DNA from 4 places in the Pseudoalteromonas sp. SM9913 genome. Region 1 is predicted to be linked to each of the others. Evidence: predicted binding sites of a transcription regulator. Region 1 holds the regulator's gene; each other region holds the start of a gene.
The links. Region 1 encodes sigma-54, which starts transcription at its own class of promoters, with help from an activator protein. Its sites were predicted from a motif close to GTTGGCACGNNNNTNGNNT; they were not measured.
Positions count from the first base shown of each region.

Region 2: flgB (flagellar basal body rod protein FlgB) is a predicted target of sigma-54. The motif match lies at 3,507-3,525, and genes of this name have one in related genera.
Region 3: PSM_RS12415 (BON domain-containing protein) is a predicted target of sigma-54. The motif match lies at 1,812-1,830, and genes of this name have one in related genera.
Region 4: fliE (flagellar hook-basal body complex protein FliE) is a predicted target of sigma-54. The motif match lies at 2,993-3,011, and genes of this name have one in related genera.

Region 1 covers NC_014803.1:428,081-433,764, reverse strand. Annotated here, with positions in the region: gene lptA (lipopolysaccharide transport periplasmic protein LptA) at 1-383, shown strand, start outside; gene lptB (LPS export ABC transporter ATP-binding protein) at 380-1,105, shown strand; gene PSM_RS01995 (RNA polymerase factor sigma-54) at 1,440-2,939, shown strand; gene hpf (ribosome hibernation promoting factor) at 2,966-3,253, shown strand; gene ptsN (PTS IIA-like nitrogen regulatory protein PtsN) at 3,258-3,710, shown strand; gene rapZ (RNase adapter RapZ) at 3,730-4,572, shown strand; gene PSM_RS01975 (HPr family phosphocarrier protein) at 4,592-4,864, shown strand; gene mgtE (magnesium transporter) at 5,004-5,684, shown strand, end outside.
Region 2 covers NC_014803.1:2,442,636-2,448,319, forward strand. Annotated here, with positions in the region: gene PSM_RS11190 (flagellar basal body rod protein FlgF) at 1-423, opposite strand, end outside; gene flgE (flagellar hook protein FlgE) at 557-1,879, opposite strand; gene PSM_RS11200 (flagellar hook assembly protein FlgD) at 1,938-2,615, opposite strand; gene flgC (flagellar basal body rod protein FlgC) at 2,629-3,060, opposite strand; gene flgB (flagellar basal body rod protein FlgB) at 3,063-3,473, opposite strand; gene PSM_RS11215 (CheR family methyltransferase) at 3,603-4,433, opposite strand; gene PSM_RS11220 (chemotaxis protein) at 4,454-5,386, opposite strand; gene flgA (flagellar basal body P-ring formation chaperone FlgA) at 5,525-5,684, shown strand, end outside.
Region 3 covers NC_014803.1:2,706,903-2,712,586, forward strand. Annotated here, with positions in the region: gene PSM_RS12405 (tRNA1(Val) (adenine(37)-N6)-methyltransferase) at 1-361, opposite strand, end outside; gene srmB (ATP-dependent RNA helicase SrmB) at 438-1,664, shown strand; gene PSM_RS12415 (BON domain-containing protein) at 1,904-2,224, shown strand; gene PSM_RS12420 (mechanosensitive ion channel family protein) at 2,970-3,926, opposite strand; gene yaaA (peroxide stress protein YaaA) at 4,046-4,825, opposite strand; gene tal (transaldolase) at 5,044-5,684, shown strand, end outside.
Region 4 covers NC_014803.1:2,407,543-2,413,226, reverse strand. Annotated here, with positions in the region: gene PSM_RS11045 (DNA-3-methyladenine glycosylase I) at 1-230, opposite strand, end outside; gene PSM_RS11040 (sensor histidine kinase) at 360-1,472, shown strand; gene PSM_RS11035 (sigma-54-dependent transcriptional regulator) at 1,469-2,893, shown strand; gene fliE (flagellar hook-basal body complex protein FliE) at 3,051-3,383, shown strand; gene fliF (flagellar basal-body MS-ring/collar protein FliF) at 3,404-5,119, shown strand; gene fliG (flagellar motor switch protein FliG) at 5,112-5,684, shown strand, end outside.

The DNA of each region.
Region 1 (5,684 bases):
AGAAAAATGTTGAAATTATTCATGGTAATCGCCGTATCACAGCTGACCGTTTAGAAGTGCATAAACGCGATGAGCTAGGCGATAACAAACAGTTATTAATTGCCACAGGCAGCCCTGCATATTTTGAAGAAACCCAAGCTGATGGCACCATAATGAGCGCCAGTGCTAATGAAGTGCGTTACGATGTGTCGCTGCGTTTTTTAACCTTAATCGGCGATGCAAGCATTGCTCAAGCAGGTCAACAAATAACAGCTAAAAGTATCACTTACGATATCGAGCAGCAGTTAATTAGCGCAGAAAAAGACGAAAACTCAACAGACCGTGTACACACTATTTTAGTGCCTGTTGAAAATAAAAAAGAAGATGATAAAGGCCAACCATGAGCACATTAAAAGCAGAGCTATTAGCTAAAAGCTATAAAGGTCGTGAAGTTGTAAAAAACGTTGGCCTAGAGGTTGAAGCTGGCAGTATTGTGGGGTTACTTGGCCCTAATGGTGCAGGTAAAACCACCACCTTTTATATGATTGTAGGCCTTGTCCCTAGCGATAAAGGCAAAATATCAATTGATGATAAAGATATTACTTTATTACCGATGCACAGCCGAGCGCGTTTAGGGATTGGTTATTTACCGCAAGAGTCGTCTATTTTTAGAAAGCTGACTGTTTATCAAAACTTAATGGCTATCTTAGAAACACGTAAAGAATTAAATAAACAACAACGCGAAGATACCTTAAATAATTTACTTGATGAATTTAGCATTCAGCATATCCGCGATAGTCAAGGTATGGCTTTATCAGGTGGTGAACGTCGCCGCGTTGAAATTGCTCGCGCGTTAGCAGCAAACCCTAAATTTATCCTTTTAGACGAACCCTTTGCGGGGGTTGATCCTATCTCAGTATTAGATATTAAAAAGATTATAGAGCATCTTAAAAACCGAGGAATTGGCGTACTTATCACAGATCACAACGTACGCGAAACTCTTGATGTTTGTGAAAAAGCCTACATAGTTTCTCATGGAGAGTTAATTGCATCAGGCACTCCAGAATATGTATTAAACGATAAAACAGTACGCGATGTTTATTTAGGCGAGCAGTTCAAGCTCTAATATGTGTGTTATTCCACTAAGCATCTGCTAAGATTAATCATACTTAGGTCTGTTGACCTTTCAAGGTTGAATTTGCAGCAGTCTGTTTGGTATTTAGGCAAGCCAGAGCCTATGTGGTGTGGTATTCCCCATAAATAGGCGATAACGCAGCATCAATGCCAAACAGGCGCTGCCCTTCGGGTTCTGCCTAGGGACGATTTACTCTTTGTTGCTCGGTTTTGACTTAGCCCACTAGGTTACAAACCTCGCGCCGCAATTAAACCGCCCCTAGTTTGAACAAATTTTAATCCGTAAAGGTCAACAGACCGTAATTTAAAAGGATTGTTAGAGATACATGAGGCAATCATTACAGCTGCGCATGGGCCAGCAACTTACAATGACTCCACAGTTGCAACAAGCAATTCGCTTATTGCAACTCAGTACATTGGATCTCCAGCAAGAAATTCAAGAAGCGCTCGATAGCAACCCCTTGCTTGAAGTTGAAGAACACGATTACAGCGAAGACACTGCAGGTAAAAACGAACAAAAAGCCGATAACGATGACATAACGCTAAGTGCCTCAGCTGACGATAAACCTAGCGAGTATGAGCAAGATAGCGGCGAAGCAATGACCAAAGACACTATTAGCGATGATATGGCTATGGATGTTACTTGGGATGAATATATGAGCGCTGCGCCTGCCTCTTCATCGGGCCCAATGCCAGAAGATGAATCTATTTATCAAGGCTCTTCGACTGAAACGCTGCATGAGTATTTAATGTGGCAACTTCAACTGACGCCGTTTAGTCCTACCGATGAAGCGATAGCTATTGCAATTGTAGAAGCTGTAGACGACTCAGGGATTCTAACCCTTAGCTGTGAAGAAATATTAGAAAGCTTTAACCAAGAAAACGACGGCGAAGATGAAGTTGAACTTGACGAAATAGAAGCGGTACTAAAGCGTATTCAACTATTTGATCCAGTGGGAATAGCCGCGCGTAGTTTACAAGAGTGCTTGTGTATTCAGCTAAATCAATTTGATAAAGACACACCTTTTTTAAACGAAACAAAAATGATCTTAACCGATCATATTGATTTACTTGCTGCACGTGACTATCGCACGTTAATGAAAAAAACAAAGCTTAAAGAAGATGAGCTTAAAGAAATCATGACGTTGATTCATACGCTCAGCCCAAAACCGGCAGACACTATTGTCAGAGAAGAGTCTGAATACGTTATTCCTGATGTGTCGGTTAAAAAAGTTAAAGGTCGTTGGGTAGTTGAATTAAACCCAGATAGCATGCCTAAGATCAGAGTAAATAGCCAATATGCAGCTATGTCGCGTACGGTTAAATCAAGTGGTGATAGCCAGTTTATTCGCTCGCACTTACAAGAGGCTAAATGGTTTATAAAAAGCTTAGAAAGTAGAAATGACACGCTACTTAAAGTAACCAACTGTATTGTGCAGCAGCAACAGGCCTTTTTTGAACACGGTCCTGAGGCTATGAAGCCTATGGTGCTTAACGATGTGGCTGAAATGGTGGAAATGCATGAGTCGACTATATCGCGTGTTACTACGCAAAAATACATGCATACACCACGTGGCATTTTTGAGCTTAAATATTTCTTTTCAAGCCATGTAAGTACTGAAAATGGTGGCGAATGTTCATCAACAGCAATACGTGCATTAATTAAAAAATTAATCGCTGCAGAAAACTCAGCTAAACCATTGAGTGATAGTAAAATTGCAGATATATTGGCAGAGCAAGGAATTAAAGTAGCGAGGAGAACCATTGCAAAATATCGCGAATCTCTAGCTATTCCCCCGTCTAATCAACGTAAAAGTTTGATTTAAGGCGTACAACAAAGAGGAAAATGTTTATGCAACTGAATTTAACTGGTCGCCATGTAGATATTACCGACTCGCTTAGAGACTACGTAAATAGTAAATTTTCGAAGTTACAGAGGCACACTGATCACATAACGAATGTGCACGTTATTCTCGATGTAGAAAAACTAAACCAAAAAGCTGAAGCAACCGTTCATGTTAGTGGCGCTGAGATTTTTGCCTCTACTGAGCATCAAGATATGTATGCCGCTATAGACTCGCTCATTGACAAGCTAGATCGTCAAGTAATTAAACACAAAGAGAAACTTGCTCGACACTAACACTATGAAACTAAGCTCACTTATCTGTCAGGACTGCAGTAAAGCTGCGGTCCTTTTTAATAGTAAAAAAAGAATTTTAGAATTTATCAGTGAATTGGCTCACAATAAGCTGCCCTATTTAACACAACAAGATATTCTTAATGCATTAACTGCAAGAGAAAAGCTAGGAAGTACAGGCATTGGTCGAGGCATTGCTATTCCACATGGTCGCATGAGTGGTGCTCAAGAGCCCCTAGCTTTGATTTTAGTGAGCGAAACAGCTATTAATTTTGATGCGATTGATAACCGACCGGTTGACATTTTTGTCGCGTTAATTGTTCCCGATGGCGATAATCAGCAGCATTTGAAGACGCTAGCCACGATTGCTGATAAGCTCAATGATAAAGAATTTTGTAAACAGTTACGCGCCGCCAAATCGGATAGCGAACTGTATCAGGTTATCGTCAGTCAATCGTAGTAATAAAGAAAGGTGATAAATGGAATTAATAATTATAAGCGGTCGTTCAGGGTCAGGTAAATCTGTGGCGTTACGCGTTGTGGAAGACTTAGGTTATTATTGTGTAGACAATATTCCTCTTAATTTATTACCATCATTAGTGCGCAGTGTTTCCGACAGTTATAATAAAATTGCCGTGAGTGTTGATGTACGTAACCTACCTAAAGAGCAACAGCAGTTTAATGAAATCATTGAATATTTACCTGGTTTTACTAAACCAACGGTATTTTATTTAGACAGTGACGATCAAACATTAATAAAACGTTTTTCAGAAACGCGACGTCTCCACCCTTTATCTATTGATTCTTTGCCGCTTGATTTAGCCATAAAAAAAGAAAAACAACTACTTGATGTATTGATTAACCGTGCTGATTATATGATTGATACCACAGATTTAAGTGTGCATCAGCTTGCTGAGTCTATTCGTGAAAAAATACTCGGAAAAAAAGATAAACAACTGATCATTACCTTTGAGTCATTTGGTTTTAAACACGGCATCCCTAAAGAAGCAGATTACGTATTTGATGCCCGCTTTTTACCAAACCCGCATTGGGAGCCTGAACTTAAGCCACTTACAGGGCTGGACCAACCAGTAAAAGACTACCTAGCAAGTCACAGTATAGTGCAAAAATTTACATGGCAAATTCAAACATTTGTGCAAACATGGCTGCCGCATTTAGAACGAAATAACCGCAGCTACTTAACCATTGCAATTGGCTGTACCGGTGGGCAACACCGCTCTGTTTATTTAGCGCAAACCATTGGCGAAAGCTTTGCAATGAGCCATCCTAATGTAAAAATTCGCCACCGAGAACAAGAATAATACCGAGTGAGAACATGCAATGCGCTTAGAAAATACATTTTTAATAAAAAACAAATTAGGATTACACGCTAGAGCGGCGACAGTATTAGCTCAGCTTTCTGTGCAATTTGATGCCACAATCACTTTATTTCAAGATGACAAACAAGCCGCTGGCGATAGCGTGCTGGCACTTATGTTACTCGAAAGCAGCCAAGGCAAAGAAGTTAAGGTGGTATGCGAAGGCCCCGACGCTGAGCCTGCACTTAGCGCAATAGGTGAGCTCATCGACCAACGATTTAATGAGCAAGAATAAAAAAGTTCATTATTAACTCATCATCCTAAGCTTAGGTTAATAGTGGTTGAGGTAGTTTGCTCACATAAAGTAAGATAAACTAAAATTGAATAGCATTTATACCCTTCCAGCATGTAATACAATTTAATTAAGGACGCCAATGCCTGAAGCTTTAGAACAAGATATTCCACTACAACAACTAAAACAGGTGACTAAGTCACTAAATAGTGGTCAATTTGTTCAAGTTAGACGCATGCTGGCAAAGACGGCGCCTTGTGATACCGCACTTCTTTTAGAATCATCCCCGCATAAAATTCGCCGTATGCTCTGGCAGCTTGTTGATCCTGATGTACAAGGTGATGTGCTTGAAGAGCTGTCTGAAGATGTACGTTTGGGCATTATTGCGCAAATGGCACCCGAGCACATTGCTGCCGCAACCGAAGACATGGGCCATGATGACTTAGGGGAAGTACTACGTAGCCTACCTGACACCGTTTATAAAGACGTTGTTAGCGCTATGGATATTCAAGATAGAGAACGTGCAACGCAGGCTTTATCGTATCAAGAGCGCTCTGCTGGCGCATTGATGAATATAGATACCGTTACTATTCGCCCCGATGTGACTCTAGATGTGGTACTGCGTTATATTCGCTTACGCGGCGAATTACCTGAGGGTACAGATGACTTATATGTGGTTGATGAAAATAACTGCTTTTTAGGCGCCCTATCGCTGAGTACTTTATTAACTAATCCCCCTGAAAAAATTGTTCATGAGTTAATGGATGAAGACTGTGAGTCTATTCCTATTTCAATGGATGAGAGCGAAGTTGCACAATTGTTT
Region 2 (5,684 bases), 1.3 Mb from region 1:
TTTGCTAAATTCAATTTTTTCAATCGGTACAGGTAATATGACTGGCCCACCTTCGCCAATAACTTGACGACCGTCGCTGGTAGTCAACATTCCTTCAGCCGTTATATTTAACGAACCCACTTTTGTATAGGCTTCATTACCAGAGGCATCCTGAACACTCAGCCATGCGTTATCACTCATAGCAATATCAAGGCTGCGACCTGTTTCGACAACACCGCCCGATGTCATGTTTGATCCTGGGCGCTCCTGCATAGCAAAAACACGAGTCGGCAAACCTTCACCGAAAGCCTGCATTGACCGTGCTTGCGCAAAATCAGATTTAAACCCAGTGGTATTCGCATTTGCCAAATTATTGGCTTTAAGAGCAAGCCCTTGCATGCTTTGTTTAGCGCCAGATGCCGCTATGTAGACCATTTTATCCATAACATCGACTCATTAAGAAATCTATGTATGAGTAAATGCAATATAAGTGCCAAATTAAATTTAAGTGTGAATAAGATTTTAGGAGAGGAATAAAAAAGGCTGCACTAAGCAGCCTTAGTAAATCAAAATATGATTATCTGATCTGAAGGATGTTCTGTTGAATAGTTGAGTTAACCTCAAGCGCACGAGAGTTTGCTTGGAAGTTACGCTGCGCACTAATCAAATCAACCAGCTCATTGGTTAAGTTTACGTTAGACTGCTCAAGAGCTGACGAATTAATGTTGCCTAGTGTGCCTGAACCTGGCTCACCCGCAATTGGTTCCCCCGAGGTCAAACTTTTTTTCCATGAAGTGTCACCTACTTGCTGCAAACCTTGTGAGTTTGAAAAGCGCACCATGGCAACTTGACCTAAGTAAGTTGAATCACCATTACTGTAAGATGCAACAACTTTTCCATCTGTACCAATATCAATACCCGCTAAGCGACCTACTGTCGCACCATCTTGCTCTAGTGCTTTCACCTCAAAGCGACTCGCATATTGAGTAGGCGTTCTATTTGCAGTACCGGCCTCATCGCGCCAATTAATCGCAATATCATCAAATTGGGCGCCATTAGATAAAATACCCGATAAATTAGTTCCGGTTAAATTAACATCAGTAAAGGTTGGACCAACATTTGGAGCACCATTAGTCGTTGCAGGCAAACCGCTAGCATCAAACCCAAAGGTACTTAGCGGGCTTGGTGTTGCTGTCGCGGCACCAGTTGCATCAAAGGGAGTTTTATCAAGCGTACCATGTACTTGCCATTCATTAGGCGCTGTTTTTACAAAAAAGAATTGTAGAACATGTGGCTCACCAAGTGAGTCATACATTGTGGTCGATGTCGAAGAGTTATAAGTAGTACTGTCTGTTGCATCAAAAGGGACAGCTATTACATCTTCTCGAGAATCGACGTTAAATGATGTATAAACGTTTGAAGTAGAGCGCGGAGAGCCCGAAGAATCTGGTATTTGTAAAGCAGATGAAGTACTAAGACTTACAGAGGTCGTATCACCACTAACTTCATCAACTGGGAAGCTTTGTAAAAAATTACCTTTAGCATCTACAACAAAGTTATCTTTATTAAGCTTAAATGCACCCGCACGCGTGTAGGTAAAGTCTTGTGCGCCTAAGTCTTGACTGGTAGCAAAATACCCCTCACCTGTGATCGCTAAATCCAGTGAATTATTAGTAAACTGCAGCGAGCCCTGATGAAACTGCTGGGCAACCATAGTGGTTTGTACACCATCACCATTTTTCGTTTTACCGGCGCTAAATACTGATGATGCGTATACATCAGCAAATTCAGCGCGAGACTCTTTAAAGCCCGTGGTATTTACGTTGGCAATATTATTGGCGGTAACATCTAAATCTTTTTGTGCGGCAGCAAGGCCTGTTAATGCAATATTGAAGCTCATAATTAACCTCTAACCTAAAAAATATTTAGCCTATTGGCTAAAAAATACATAAAATCTATTACGCGATTTCTGCGACATCAGTCAGCCTAACCGCACCTTCTTTGGTATTAATAATAATGCCGCTTGAGCCATTAATATTAACACTCTCAATATTTTTGAATGAGGCAATTGGTAAGCTAGAGAATTCGCCATCCGTACTGCCTTCAGCTTTAACATTGTATTCACCAGGAGGAAGTCGTTCACCCGCTTCGTTTTTACCATCCCATGCAAAGCGAACCGCACCTGCAGGCTGCGTGCCTAAATCAATAGTTTTAACTAATTGCCCTGATGCATCTTCAATACGAAGCGTTAAATTGTCTACCGGCTTTTCAGCAACAATCGCTCCCTTTACCTCACCCGACTCATTAAGCTCAAGTGTGTCAGACTCCAGCAGCGCTTGCTTACCAACCAGTGTTGATGCTTGCAATGCTGAATTTGATGTCATCGACGCAGCTAAAGACTCAAAGTTAGAGTTTAAATTTGAGATCCCTTCAGCCATAGTAAAGTTTGTCATTTGTGCAATCATCTGATCGTTATCAGCTGGTTTGCTGGGATCTTGATATGACAACTGCTGTGTTAACAACGAAAAGAAATCTTCTTGGGTTAACGCATCACTCTCTTCTTTTTTTGGCACTTGCTTATCTTGCCAACGTAAAGAGTCCATGTAGGATGAAGAAGTACTAATATCGTTACTCATGAGCTACCCTCAGTTACCGCTGACCTAACAGCAGTGTTTTACTTAACATTTGCTTAGCTGCATCAGCAACTTGAACATTTGTCTGATAAGAGCGAGAAGCAGAAATCATATTTGCCATCTCCTCAACAACATTCACGTTGGGTTTGTAAATATATCCATTTTCATCCGCACTCGGGTGATTTGGGTTATATTCGATTTGTAGTGGTTTATTACTTTCAACCACTCCTAACACTTTTACACCAACGGCAGAGCCCTGTGGGTTGCTTGCTGACGCTGACGCTTTTGTTAGCTCCGCAGCAAATACAGGTTGTCGCGCTCGGTACGTCTCATTTTGTGAAGAGCTAATTGTATTGGCATTAGAGATATTACTTGCCGTGGTATTTAATCGCACGTTTTGCGCGCTCATACCAGAACCAGCAATATCAAACACATTATATAAACTCATAATTAGGCTCCTTGACTACCGAGGGCTTTTTTCAGGCCTTTAAATTTACCATTAAGAAACTGGACACTGGCCTGATACTCCATAGCATTCTGTGTATACAAGTTCCGTTCCACTTGTATATCAACAGAATTGCCATCACCTGTATCTGTTTGATTTGGCGTACGAAATAGTTCATTACTACCTACACTACGGGTACCACCGGCAATGTGTTTTTCATTGGTTCTTACCATGGTATTGCCGCTTAGTTGGTTGGACTTTGCCGTTTTTAATGCTGAGGCAAAGTCGATATCTTTTGCTTTATAGCCGGGCGTATCAGCATTTGCGATATTAGTAGCGAGCATTTCTGCTCTTTGCGAACGGATCAACATCGCATGCGGATGCACGCCTAATGCTTTATCAAAACTGATAGCCATAACTACCTCCAAAAAATTGACTCAGTACCGATAAAGCAATAAATGAGCCAGCAGTGAAAATAGTGATGATAAAAACAAAAAACGACGCAATAGGCGTCGTTTAGAGGAGGGATAATATATTAATGAAGGTCATTTCTTTTGATAAATGATACCAGGGTTACAACGCACCATATCAAAGTCAGTACTTAAACCAGACATAGACTCCGACGCACCTAAAAATAAATACCCCTTAGGGTTAAGTGCTTGAGAGAATTGTGCAATTATTTTGGCTTTCACCTCAGGTGAAAAGTAAATTAAAACATTACGGCAAAATATAATATCGAACTTACCCATTAAAGCGTACGAATCGAGCAAATTTAAATGCCTAAAGCTCACTTGCTTTTTCAATGAATCAACCACTTGTGCCATACCATTGCCGCTGTCTTTAAAAAACTTTTTACGACGTTCAGCAGAGAGTCCGCGAGCCAATGCCAATGCATCATATTCAGCATGTTTACACATATCAAGCATGGTATTTGATATATCTGTACCAATTATTTGTGCACCCATTTTTAAAACACCAGGGCTGCTGGATTGAAACTCAGCAACCGACATCGCTATTGAGTAGGGTTCTTGTCCTGATGAGCTCGCCGCAGACCATATTTTTAATGGCCTATTTAACGTTTTAAACTCAGGGAATAATCTGGTTTTAAGTAACTCAAACGGATACTGATCTCTAAACCACAATGTCTCATTGGTTGTCATGGCATCAACAACGGCTGCGCGCAACTGGCGCTCATGCACACCGAGAGTTTTACTTACCAATTCAGACAACGATTCAACATTAAATCGAGACATTAATGGTGCCAAACGGCTCTTTACCAAATACTGCTTATTTTCACCTAAAACAATACCGCACTGTTGTTCTAAAAATAAGCGAAATTGATCGTATTCGTTTTGCTGCAAATCTTTATTAGTCAAATCAATAACACCTATGTTTATTAATCACGATGAACCCATTTATTAACGGCTGTTGCAAGCTCGTCTGGGTTAAATTTTGCAATAAAATCATCTGCTCCTACTTTTTCAATCATCGCTTGATTAAAAACACCACTCAATGATGTGTGTAAAATCACATGTAGTGGCGCAAGTTTAGGATTAGCTTTGATTTCTGCAGTCAGCGTGTAACCATCCATTTCTGGCATTTCTACATCAGAAATGAGTAGCCCTACTCGCTCTGTAATATCATTTACGCAATCGAGCTCTGCAATTTCTTTTAATCTTATTAAAGCTTCTTTACCATTTTTAGCCAACTCAGTTGTTACACCTAATGGTTCCAATGCTCGTTTTACTTGATTTCGCGCAACAGCCGAATCATCAGCAATAAATACTATTCTCTCGCCTAAATCTTTTTGTATATTACCTTGCGAGGCAACATCATCGCTCACGGTAGTATTAACTGGGCAGATTTCGTTTAAGATTTTTTCTACGTCGAGTATCTCAACGAGCTCATTTTCAATTTCAGTGACGGCTGTTAAATAAGAATAACGACCCGCTCCTGACGGCGGTGGCATTATTTTTTCCCAGTTCATGTTAACTATACGTTCAACACCACCTACTAAGAATCCTTGCACTGTACGGTTATACTCAGCAATTATTATAAAGCCATCTTCGATGCTTTTTATTGGGCGCCCGCCTACGGCCATAGATAAATCAATCACCGAAATAGTTTGCCCACGAATATGTGCTACGCCACGGATATAAGTGTTAGATTTCGGCATGCTAGTCAATGGAGGGCATTGAAGAACTTCTCTTACCTTGAACACATTAATACCAAAGCGCTGACGCCCATTAAGCTTAAATAACAATAATTCCAAGCGGTTTTGCCCAACCAACTGTGTACGTTGGTTTACTGAGTCTAAAATGCCGGCCATTTAAATCTCCTAAGAAAACAAATATAAGGAACGATAATTGCTTTCAATTAATAAAGCGTCATAACACAACGGGGGCGTCTAAATTCTGACGCAAAATATTTATACCCTGTTTGCAACCATAAGCATAGTCGAAACATTATGAGTTTGTTAAAAAAAACCAGAAGATACAGTGTTTTTTATTTTCTTGCTAGCCTCTGCTTCGCTTTGCCACTAAAGGCACAAGTATTTAGTAAAGAGTTATTGCAAGAAATGGCTGTATCTTATGTTGCTCAAAAAGCAGTGACTACAAATGATAACA
Region 3 (5,684 bases), 1.1 Mb from region 1:
TATCACCTTTTAAACTGTGATTAAAATAAGGCGGATTAGCTATAACACAATCAAATAAACCCACAGCCTCAAACTGCTGAATAGGCTGATGGTAAATACTAATATCTCGCCAAGGACTTTGCTGGCAATTTTGTAAAGCCTGCTGGTAGGCGGTTTCATCAACTTCAACCGCACTCACCTTTAAATGTGGCGCTCGTTGCTTACACATTAGAGCCAGTAACCCTGTACCTGTTCCTATATCAAGTAACGTATTTGCGTGGCTTAAATCAGCCCATGCGCCCAGTAAAATACCATCGGTAGAGACCTTCATGGCGCACTGGTCGTGCTCAACCTTAAATTGTTTAAATGCAAAACCAGACATTTTTTCACCTTTTCATTCACCAAGCAGGTTTAAGTGCGTATAATTAACGGCAATTGTCCCCTATTTTTGACACTCTATGCAATTTTCTGAATTTGATCTTGATGATAAGCTACTCAATGCTATTAATAAAATGGGCTATGAAACCCCCACTAGCATTCAACAACAAGCCATTCCTGAGGCGTTGCAAGGACGCGATATTTTAGCGTCGGCACCAACAGGTACGGGTAAAACGGCGGCATTTTTAATTCCGGCAATTCAATATTTAATGGATTTCCCACGTCGTGATCCGGGCTTTGCACGGGTATTAATTATGACCCCAACGCGCGAGCTTGCTTATCAAATTCATGAACAATGTGAGTTACTTGCAAAACAAACCCAGTTAAAAATTGGGGTGGTTACCGGCGGTATAAACTACGGTACACACAAAGAAATTTTTGAAAATAATAATGACATTTTAATCGCCACACCTGGGCGTTTAATGGAGTATTTGGAAACCGAGAACTTCCACGCAGAAAACGTAGAAATGCTCATTCTTGATGAAGCCGACCGCATGCTCGACATGGGCTTTCGTAAAGAAATGCTGCGCATTTGTGATGAAGCTAAGAACCGCCGTCAGTGCTTTTTATTCTCAGCAACCCTTGAGGGCGATAGCGTAGAATTATTTGCTGAGCGTATTTTAAACGACCCCGCGCTACTTGAAGCCGAATCATCACGCAAAGAAAAAGCTAAAATTCATCAATGGGTTCATTTAGCCGACGACTACCGCCATAAACTAGAGCTATTAGTTAACACCTTAAATGGCCCTGATGTAAGTAAAGCGATTGTGTTTGTAAAAACTCGTGAGCGCCTTGAAACCCTAATTGGTGAGCTTACTAATAACGGCGTAAAAGCTGCGTGGTTACGTGGTGAAATGCCACAAGACAAACGCATGAAAGCCATGGAAAACTTCCACAGTGGCAAAACCCGTATTTTAGTCGCTACCGATGTGGCGGCCCGCGGTATTGATGTAGCTGATATAAGCCACGTAATTAATTTTGATATGCCACGTACTGCAGATGTATACGTACACCGTATTGGCCGTACGGGTCGTGCGGGTAAAAAAGGTATTGCGATTTCACTCATTGAAGCGCACGACATTGGCATACTTTACAAAGTAGAACGTTACATAGAGCAAAAGCTAAAACGCCGTGTATTTAAAGGATTAGAGCCAAAGCATAAAGAAGCCAAGCCACCGGTTAAAAAACGTAAAGATCCAGTAAAAATGAAAGCGAAGAAAAAAGCCAAAGCTAAAAAGAAAAAATAGCTTTAGCTTTAACACATTTAATTGAGCCGACGTTTGTCGGCTTTTTTGTGACTTAAAAACAGTGAGTAAGCTATTCATAGTAATATGTAAAAAATACTTAGCTGAATAACCAATTAATAAAATAGTAATTTATTTCAAATAGTTAATCTTGGAATGAAACTTGTAACCCTATCGAATATACGAGTATTAAAACGCCGAGTAATGGCGTTGTTTTTTAGTAACACACTAAGGATATAGTTATGAGTCGCATTAAATTTACTATCGGTTTTATTTCGTTTTGTTGTTTATTTTTATTAGTCTCTGCTTTTAAAGTCAGTGCAGCAACGCATTTAGCTGTAGTTAGCAGTGTGGCTACACAACCTAATTTACAACAATCTATTACTCATGAGTTGCGCACTAACCCAAATTTAAAGTTAGAAAAACTAAACGTACACGTTAATGACGGTAACGTTGAACTTAAAGGTGAAGCCAATAACGGTTTTGAACGCGCTCTCGCACAAAAGTTTTTAGAAAATATGGATGGGGTTAAAATCATTCATAACAAAATTAGTGTCATTTAATACAACTTTTTCTTAACTAATACACCTAACTTATCCCTCAGCGCTGCTTGTTTCTCCAACACAAGCGGCGCTTTTTTATGGTTTGCACAATATAATTCACTGCAGAGCATATTCCCAAGCCAGTTTAAATACTTAATTAAAAGCCTTTTAGTTTACGCACCAATCGCGACGCTCATTGCAGCTGCTTATACTTTTGAAACCTTTGTTTATAGACACTTATTATAAAGAGCTTACATCAAGCTTGGGCTCTAGTTCGGTTGATTAAATAATCTATTTTGAGATGAGAAACCTTATCGATATAGTTTTCTAATTGAGGCGTTTTTAAGGCAGTTAGCGCAAGGCTTTAATTACTTCAGATTATCAATTGGGTCTGTTGTTCTTTCAAGGTTGAATTTGCAGTAGTCTGTTTGGTATTTAGCCAAGGGTTTTGCCCAGGGACATTTACTCTTTGTTGTCTACATGGATGGTGGTAAGGAGCGTGAGCTGGACGCGGAAGCTTTGCTCGGTTTTTACTTATTATTACATGGATGTAAGCCAGTAGAATAACACAGGAGCAGTTATCGAGCCCACTAGGCAACAAACCTCGCGTCGCGATTAAATAGCTCTTAGTTTGAACTAATTTTAATCCGCAAAGGTCAACAGACCCTTATATTATTTATTATAAAAAGCGCGTTTTAATTTGTAAAAACGCGCTGATAGTCAGTAACTATTTCCCAATGCTTTTACCTTCGGGGTTTTAAATTATTTACTCACCTTGGCTTGCATCAGTATTATTGTCACCCTCTTTATTTGCTGACTGCTGATTTATTTTATCGCTTATCATGGCATCGAGTTTTTCACCGCCCTTAATACCAAAATCCAACGTACGAATAGGAAACGGAATACTTATATCAGCAGCATCGAGTGCTTGCTTTACTGCCACAACCCCTTTGTGACGCACCGTCATAAAATCGGGCTCACCAGGGTATTTAATCCAAAACCATACCAGTAAGTTTATACTGCTATCACCAAAGCCTTCTGCGTACACCGCGGTCTCATTTTTGCGGATCACAAAGTCAAATTGATTAATTTTTTCGACAATAACTTCACTGGCTTTTTCTATATCATCAGCGTAAGAAATACCTACAGCTACCTCTATTCTTCTGACCCCTAAAGTGCTGTAATTACGCAGTACATTTCTAAATAGTATTTTATTAGGAACCAGTATCAACTGCCCGTAAAAGCTCTCTATTAGTGTGTTGCGCAAGTTTATTGAATGCACTGAACCAAATACGTTATCGGTCTCGATAACATCACCCGCTTTGAACGGTTTACGAATACCCATAGCAATACCCGCAATTAGGTTTTCGGTCATATCTTGAAAAGCAAAACCAATGGCGAGACCAACAATACCTGCACCCGCAAGCAGTGACGTAACGGTACTTTTTAAGCCCATAAAATCAAGGGCAATAAAGACCCCAACACTCAGAACAATAACTTTAAAAATGGAGGCCATTAAGTCAGCAATTTGAGTAGAATCGAGCGAGCGACGCAATACTTTTTTCATTCCTTTGCCTGCAAGGCGGGCAATAAATGAAAATATAATCGCAATAATCACCGCGACTATAAAGTTAGGGATATGACTTATAACAACATCAAACCAACCGCCGAGCTTCTCTTCTATAAGTTTTTCGGCTTCTGTAATTGAGGGAATTGAGAGCATTTATTTTATACCTTAGTTTCTATTAATAACCTAAGGTTTGCAAAAATAGCGCCAGTATAAAAAAAGCTATGCAATGCATAGCTTTTTGGGTATGTGTTTAGCTGCAAATAGCGCTAAATTTAGCTTTGCTCTTCGCGCAAAAATACCGGTTCAAGTTCTTTAGTGGTTGCTTCTGAGCTAAAGTAATAACCGGCCACGGTAAACTCTTTAAGCTGACTTAACTGCGTGACTTGGTTTTCGATAAGGTAACGCGCCATCATGCCGCGCGCTTTTTTAGCGTAAAAGCTAATCACTTTATATTGGCCGTTTTTACAGTCTTTAAAATGTGGCGTAATAATTTGTGCGTTAAGCGTTTTTTTATCTACCGCTTTAAAGTATTCGTTAGACGCTAAATTAACTAAGTATTGTGCATCTTGTGCCGCTAAAACGTCGTTAAGTTTATTAGCAATAATACTGCCCCAAAACTCATATAGGTTTTTACCACGGCTGTTTTCAAGCTTTGTACCCATTTCTAGGCGGTAGGCTTGCATTAAATCAAGTGGTTTTAATAATCCGTATAAACCCGAGAGTATACGTAAATGCTCTTGAGCATAATCAAGTTGCTTAGCCGTTAGGGTGTCGGCATCTAAACCGCCATATACATCGCCATTAAAGGCAAGCACCGCTTGTTTAGCATTACTCGTAGTAAACGGTTGCGCCCACTCACTAAAACGTGCTGCATTAAGGCCCGCGAGCTTATCGCTAATTTTCATTAAACTACCAATCTGCGCAGGAGTTAGTTCACGGCATACTTTCATGAGCGCTTCGCTGTGCTCAAGTAATTCAGGTTGAGTGAACTTATCTGTTGCGGGTGGCGTGTCGTAATCAAGATTCTTTGCTGGTGAAATAACAGTGATCATAGTTAGCTATTGACTTGTAAATTATTTAATGTCAATTTCAACATTAAATGAGACGAAAAGCACGTTTTGTTTAAAATTATCCTACCTAAAACTCAACCGTTACCGTTTTTTCATTGATAAGGACATAAGACCTATCAAGCATTGTCACACTGTTGCAGTATAGCTATATTAAGGTAGTTTAGATTTTCTTTTAACTTGCTTGGAATGAGGAAAAGCAAATGACTAGCGCTCTACAAAGGCTTAAACAACACTCTTCTATCGTGGCCGACACGGGCGATATAGAAGCCATAAAAAAACATCAACCTGAAGATGCGACTACCAATCCATCGCTGCTTTTAAAAGCGAGCGAGATTGAAGCTTACAAACCTTATCTAGATAAAGCATGGCAATACGCTAAAGAAACCGAGCAACAGCCTGCAAAACAACTAGAGCTGGCTTGTGACTATTTTGCAGTATTACTCGGTAAAGAAATTAGCGAAATTGTTCCGGGTTATATTTCTACCGAAGTTGATGCACGTTTATCATTTGATACCCAAGCAACAATTAATAAAGCACATACTTTACTAAGCCTTTACGAGAAAGAAGGTGTAAGCAAAGACAAGATTTTAATTAAAGTTGCCTCTACTTGGGAAGGCATTAAAGCCGCAGAACAGTTAGAAAAAGAAGGCACTAAATGTAACTTAACGCTTTTATTTAGTGATGCTCAAGCTCGTGCCTGTGCTGATGCAAACGTATTTTTAATTTCGCCATTTGTTGGCAGAATTTTAGATTGGCACGTAGCAAACGGTATGGAAAAACCAACCGACCCGCTACAAGATCCTGGCGTACAATCGGTGCGTAGTATTTTTGAGTTTTACAA
Region 4 (5,684 bases), 1.4 Mb from region 1:
AAGGCCGCTACTTTATTTACATCAAAGTTTGCAAAGGCGTTTTTATAATTAGCGCGCTTTTTTAATATGGTGTACCAACTTAACCCTGCTTGTGCAGATTCTAACGTTAAAAACTCAAAAAGTAGTTGATCGTCATACACAGGAACGCCCCATTCATGGTCATGGTAATCCACATAGTCGGGCTTTGAGGTATCTAACCATGGGCAGCGGCACTGAGTCTCTTTATTCATGCATGTTCCTTTGCGCGTCATTTTTACGACACGCGTTTTGTTGGTTTAATTTATTGAATTTACTAGTAAATAATTTTGGTACATATTGTGCATTAGATACAGTATCTACATTATTTTAGAGAGTTGATTATGGCCCTTGCAAGTGTGCTAAAACCCCAGTTTATTTCTGCTAATCAGTATAACCCATGTTTACTGCAAGAGGAGTATGTTGGTGAGTTGAGTGATTTGCGTCAACAAGCAAGTTGGCTCTCTCATCTGGTTGATACCATGCCTGCGGGCGTGATTGTACTTGATGGTAAAGGAATGATCGCTAAGGCAAACCAAATAGCTATCGATATGCTCGGCGAGCCATTAGAAGGAGAGAAGTGGTTTAGCGTTATTCAGCGCTCATTTCGTCCTCATCAAGATGATGGTCATGAAGTGTCGTTAAAAGATGGACGCTTAATAAAGCTCGATATTACTGCACTCGCGCCTGAGCCTGGGCAACTTATACTAATGACCGATTTAACCGAAACCCGACGCTTACAAAAGCGAGTCGCGCATATGCAGCGTTTAAGTGCCTTAGGTAAAATGGTTGCGTCTTTAGCTCATCAAGTACGCACACCGTTATCAGCGGCTATGTTGTATGCCGCAAATTTAGGCTCAAAACGCTTACCCGAAGCGTCTCGCGGCAGTTTTCATACTAAATTAATGTCACGTTTAAAAGATTTAGAAACCCAAGTAAACGACATGCTGTTATTTGCTAAAAGTGGTGATCAGCAAGTTGTTGAGCAAGTGTCGATGCAACAGCTACTAAGTGAAGTTAAAGCCGGTGCCGATGCTATGGTAGCGCTCAATGATAGCGAATTAAATGTGAGCTTACCTGAACCCGATATTGAAATTATGGGTAACAAAACAGCATTGGCAAGCGCAATTCAAAACCTAATTCATAATAGTATTCAAGTCATTGGCAGTGGTGCACAAGTACATCTTAGTGCTTTGCGTGATATGCAAGATCCTGATTATGTTCGCATTAGTGTTAGTGATAATGGCCCTGGGCTTGATTTAGCACAAACTGAAAAAATATTTGAACCCTTTTATACCACTAAAAGCCAAGGTACTGGTTTAGGACTTGCCGTTGTAAGTTCAGTGGCCAGTGCACATCAGGGACGTGTTGAAGCAAACAACAACCCACAAGGGGGAGCAATTTTTAGTATGTTGCTACCTATTAGTGTCACATCTAAATTAGGGGAGTCACAATGAGTAACACTATTTTAGTTGTAGAAGATGACGCCGGACTTCGTGAAGCATTAATTGATACGCTTGAAATGTCAGGTATAGCCTGTATGGCCGCCAATAGTGCCGAGCAAGCCATGGTGCTACTAAAAAAAGAAGCATTTTCATTGGTGGTCAGTGATGTACAAATGGGCGCAATGAGCGGCTTGGATTTATTACGTAGTATTAAATTAAATTACCCTGATTTACCCGTACTAATGATGACGGCCTACGCCACTATTGATGATGCTGTAGAGGCTATGCGTTTAGGCGCGATTGATTATATGGCCAAGCCATTTGCACCAGAAGTGCTATTGAATATGGTGAGTCGTTACTTACCAGAAAAAGAAAAAGAAACAGACGGGCCCATTGTCGCCGACCCTAGTAGTATTCAATTACTCGAACTTGCTAATAAAGTTGCTCGTTCAGATGCCAGTGTGATGGTGCTTGGGCCAAGTGGCTCTGGTAAAGAAGTACTGGCGCGTTATATTCATGACAAATCAAAACGCTGTAATGAACCGTTTGTAGCGATTAATTGCGCTGCTATTCCAGAAAATATGCTCGAAGCCACTTTATTTGGTTATGAGAAAGGTGCGTTTACCGGTGCGATACAGGCTTGTCCTGGTAAATTTGAACAAGCGCAGGGGGGTACTATTTTACTTGATGAAATCACCGAAATGGATTTAGGCCTGCAAGCCAAGCTGTTACGTGTACTTCAAGAGCGTGAAGTTGAGCGTTTAGGTGGTCGTAAAACCATTGCACTGGATGTACGTGTGCTTGCCACAAGTAACCGAGAGTTAAAAGAAGCGGTTGCTGAAAACCAGTTCCGCGAAGATTTATACTATCGACTCAATGTTTTCCCACTGCTATGGCGACCACTGTGTGAGCGCCCAGGGGACATTATTGTGTTGGCTAAGCATTTGATTGAACGTCACTTAAGTAAAAGCAAAGAGCCAATGGCGTATTTAGATAGCAGTGCAGAGCAAAAACTGCTTAGCCATAGCTGGCCCGGTAACGTACGCGAACTAGATAACGTTATCCAGCGAGCATTAATTTTACGCAGTGGAAATAGTATTGATGAGCATGCTATTTTTATCGAAAATCTAGCCCCAACGCATTTTGTGGCAGAAACTAAAGCTGACATTGAACCTGTAAAAAGTAGTCTCAGTAACGCTTATTATGATGAAAAAGCAGCGCCTGCAGATGAGCAAAAAAATGATTTGTTAGCCGTCGATACTGGTAGTTACAAAGATGAGCTTAAAGATAAAGAACATCGTATTATTTTAGAAACCTTGGCACGCTGCCAAGGAAAACGTAAAGAGGTCGCCGAAACCTTAGGTATTAGCCCGCGTACTTTACGCTACAAATTAGCACAAATGCGTGATTTAGGTATTTCCCTCCCAGCATAACCCCCATAAGCCCTAAGTTCAATCACTTGAATTTAGGGCTGTCAAAACTCTGACTGCTTAATTATTTTACTTAAAGCTTTGTTTTAATTGGTTTTAATTTCTGGCATGTTTTGTGCTTTATTCTCTTTAAGAGTTTACTGCATTATCAGAGACAATTATGAAAATTCAAAACAGTGCTTTATTTCAAGAAATGCAATCAATGGCTGCGGAGGCCACACGTAGTAATCAAGTTAATAACTTGCCAACGCAAGTGCAATCAACCTCTACAGCACAGTTTGGTGACATGTTGAGTAATGCCCTTAATACAGTGCATGAACTTCAGCAAGACACAGGGCAAAAAGTAAAAGCGGTAGAGAATGGCGACAGAAGCGTATCGCTTGCCGAGGCTATGATTGCTTCGCAAAAGTCTTCTGTGGCATTTGAAGCTACGGTACAGGTTCGTAATAAGCTTGTTGAGTCTTATAAAGAAATTATGAACATGCCTGTTTAACTAGGTAGTGGAGAATTATTGTGGCGCAATCTAATCAATCTACAGATCTGGCACTTGCTGATGGCATGATGGAGCAAAGTGAAAACGAAGATCAACAAGAGCAAAAATCAGGCTATTTCAGTGCCCTTGGCGGTGTTGATGTTTTACGTCAAATTACCCTGATTGTTGCATTAGCTATTTGTTTAGCCATTGCTATTTTCGTTATTATTTGGGCTCGTCAGCCAGATATGCGCCCTTTAGGTAAAATGCAAACTGAAGAGTTAATAGAAACACTCGACTTTTTAGATGCACAAAAAATTGACTACCAACTTGATGGCAATGTGGTCTCGGTGGATGAAACTGAATATCAAAATATCAAGTTATTGATGACCCGTGAAGGTTTAGATCAAGGGCCTACATCAGGTAGCGACATTATTATGCAAGACATGGGGTTTGGGGTAAGCCAACGTTTAGAGCGTGAGCGCCTTAAACATGGCCGTGAGCAACAACTTGCCCGTACTATAGAAGAGCTAAATAATGTTACTCGCGCCAAAGTATTGTTAGCGATTCCCAAAGAAAATGTGTTTGCCCGTAGAGAGAAAAAACCCTCTGCAACTGTTGTACTTACTCTTAAACGCGGTCGCTCTTTAGATGGCGAAGAAGTTGACTCGGTTGTTGATATGATAGCTTCAGCGGTACAAGGGCTTGAGCCTTCGCGCGTTACTGTGACCGATCAAAATGGTCGTTTATTAAATTCAGGCTCGCAAACCTCTTTAGCTGCACGCTCGCGTAAAGAATACGATATAGAACGTAAACGTGAGCAAGAATACCTAGAAAAAATCGACAGTATTTTGATCCCCGTGGTTGGATTAGGTAATTACACCGCACAAGTAGATTTAAGTATGGACTTTAGTGCGGTAGAAGAAACACAAAAACGTTACAACCCAGATTTACCTGCGGTAAGAAGTGAAACGACCTTTGAAGAAAATAATATTGGTGGCCTAGCGGTTGGTATTCCAGGCGCGCTTACTAATCAGCCACCAGTTAACTCAACTATTCCTGAAGATGCGATGGCGGGCGGTGCAGGCACTGCAACCTCACCGAGTAGAACTCACAAAGAAGCCACTCGTAACTATGAACTCGATACCACTATTTCACATAAGCGTCAGCAAACTGGAGTGATCCGCAGAATAAGCGTCTCTGTTGCGGTTGATTACCTGCCTACGGTGGGTGAAAATGGTGAAACAACTATGACGCCACGCTCGGTTGAAGCCCTGTCAAATATTCGTCGCTTGTTACAAGGTGGCGTAGGCTTTGATATGCAACGTGGCGATGCACTTGAAGTAGTGACCGTACCATTTGTTCGTGAAGACTCAGCGCTTGATTTCGAGTTACCTTTATGGGAACAAGATTGGTTTATGAAAATGATGCGCTTAGTATTAGGTGCACTGGTTATTATTGTACTGATTTTAGCTGTCGTTAAACCTATGCTTAAACGCTTAATCTACCCAGATAATACACTTGAAGAATACGATGAAGATTCTCTTAGTTCAGGTGTTGATCTTGGTGACAGCACATTAGATATGCTAAATAATGACTTTGATTCTGCTTCTGTTGGCTTCTCAAGCGATGGTACACTACGCTTACCAGACCTACACGGCGACGAAGACTTACTCAAAGCGGTTCGTGCCCTTGTAGCCAATGAACCAGAACTATCATCACAAGTAGTGAAAGCGTGGTTAACAGAAGATGACTGATCAAGAACAAAAACAACTACCTCAAGCGTTTGATGTTGATAAACTTGATGGTGTAGATAAAGCGGCAATATTATTGCTGAGCTTAACTGAAGAAGATGCAGCGCAAATCCTCAAGCACTTAGAGCCAAAACAAGTGCAAAAGGTCGGTATGGCCATGGCGGCAATCGATGATTTGTCGCAAGCTAAAATTAGCGCGGTTCATAATTTGTTTATTGAACAAATTCAAAGCTTTAGTACGATTGGTTTTCAGTCTGAAGACTTCATCAAAAAAGCACTTACAGCCGCATTAGGTGAAGATAAAGCCGCCAGCTTGATAGACCAAATAGTGATGGGCTCAGGCGCTAAAGGTCTTGATTCATTAAAATGGATGGACTCTAAACAGGTGGCTAACATTATTCGTAATGAGCATCCACAAATTCAAACAATTGTTCTCTCTTACCTAGAGCCTGAACAGTCGGCTGAAATTTTAGCGCAATTTCCTGAAAAAGTGCGCCTCGATTTAACCATGCGTATTGCTAATTTAGAAGAAGTACAACCGGCAGCATTACAAGAATTGAATGAAATT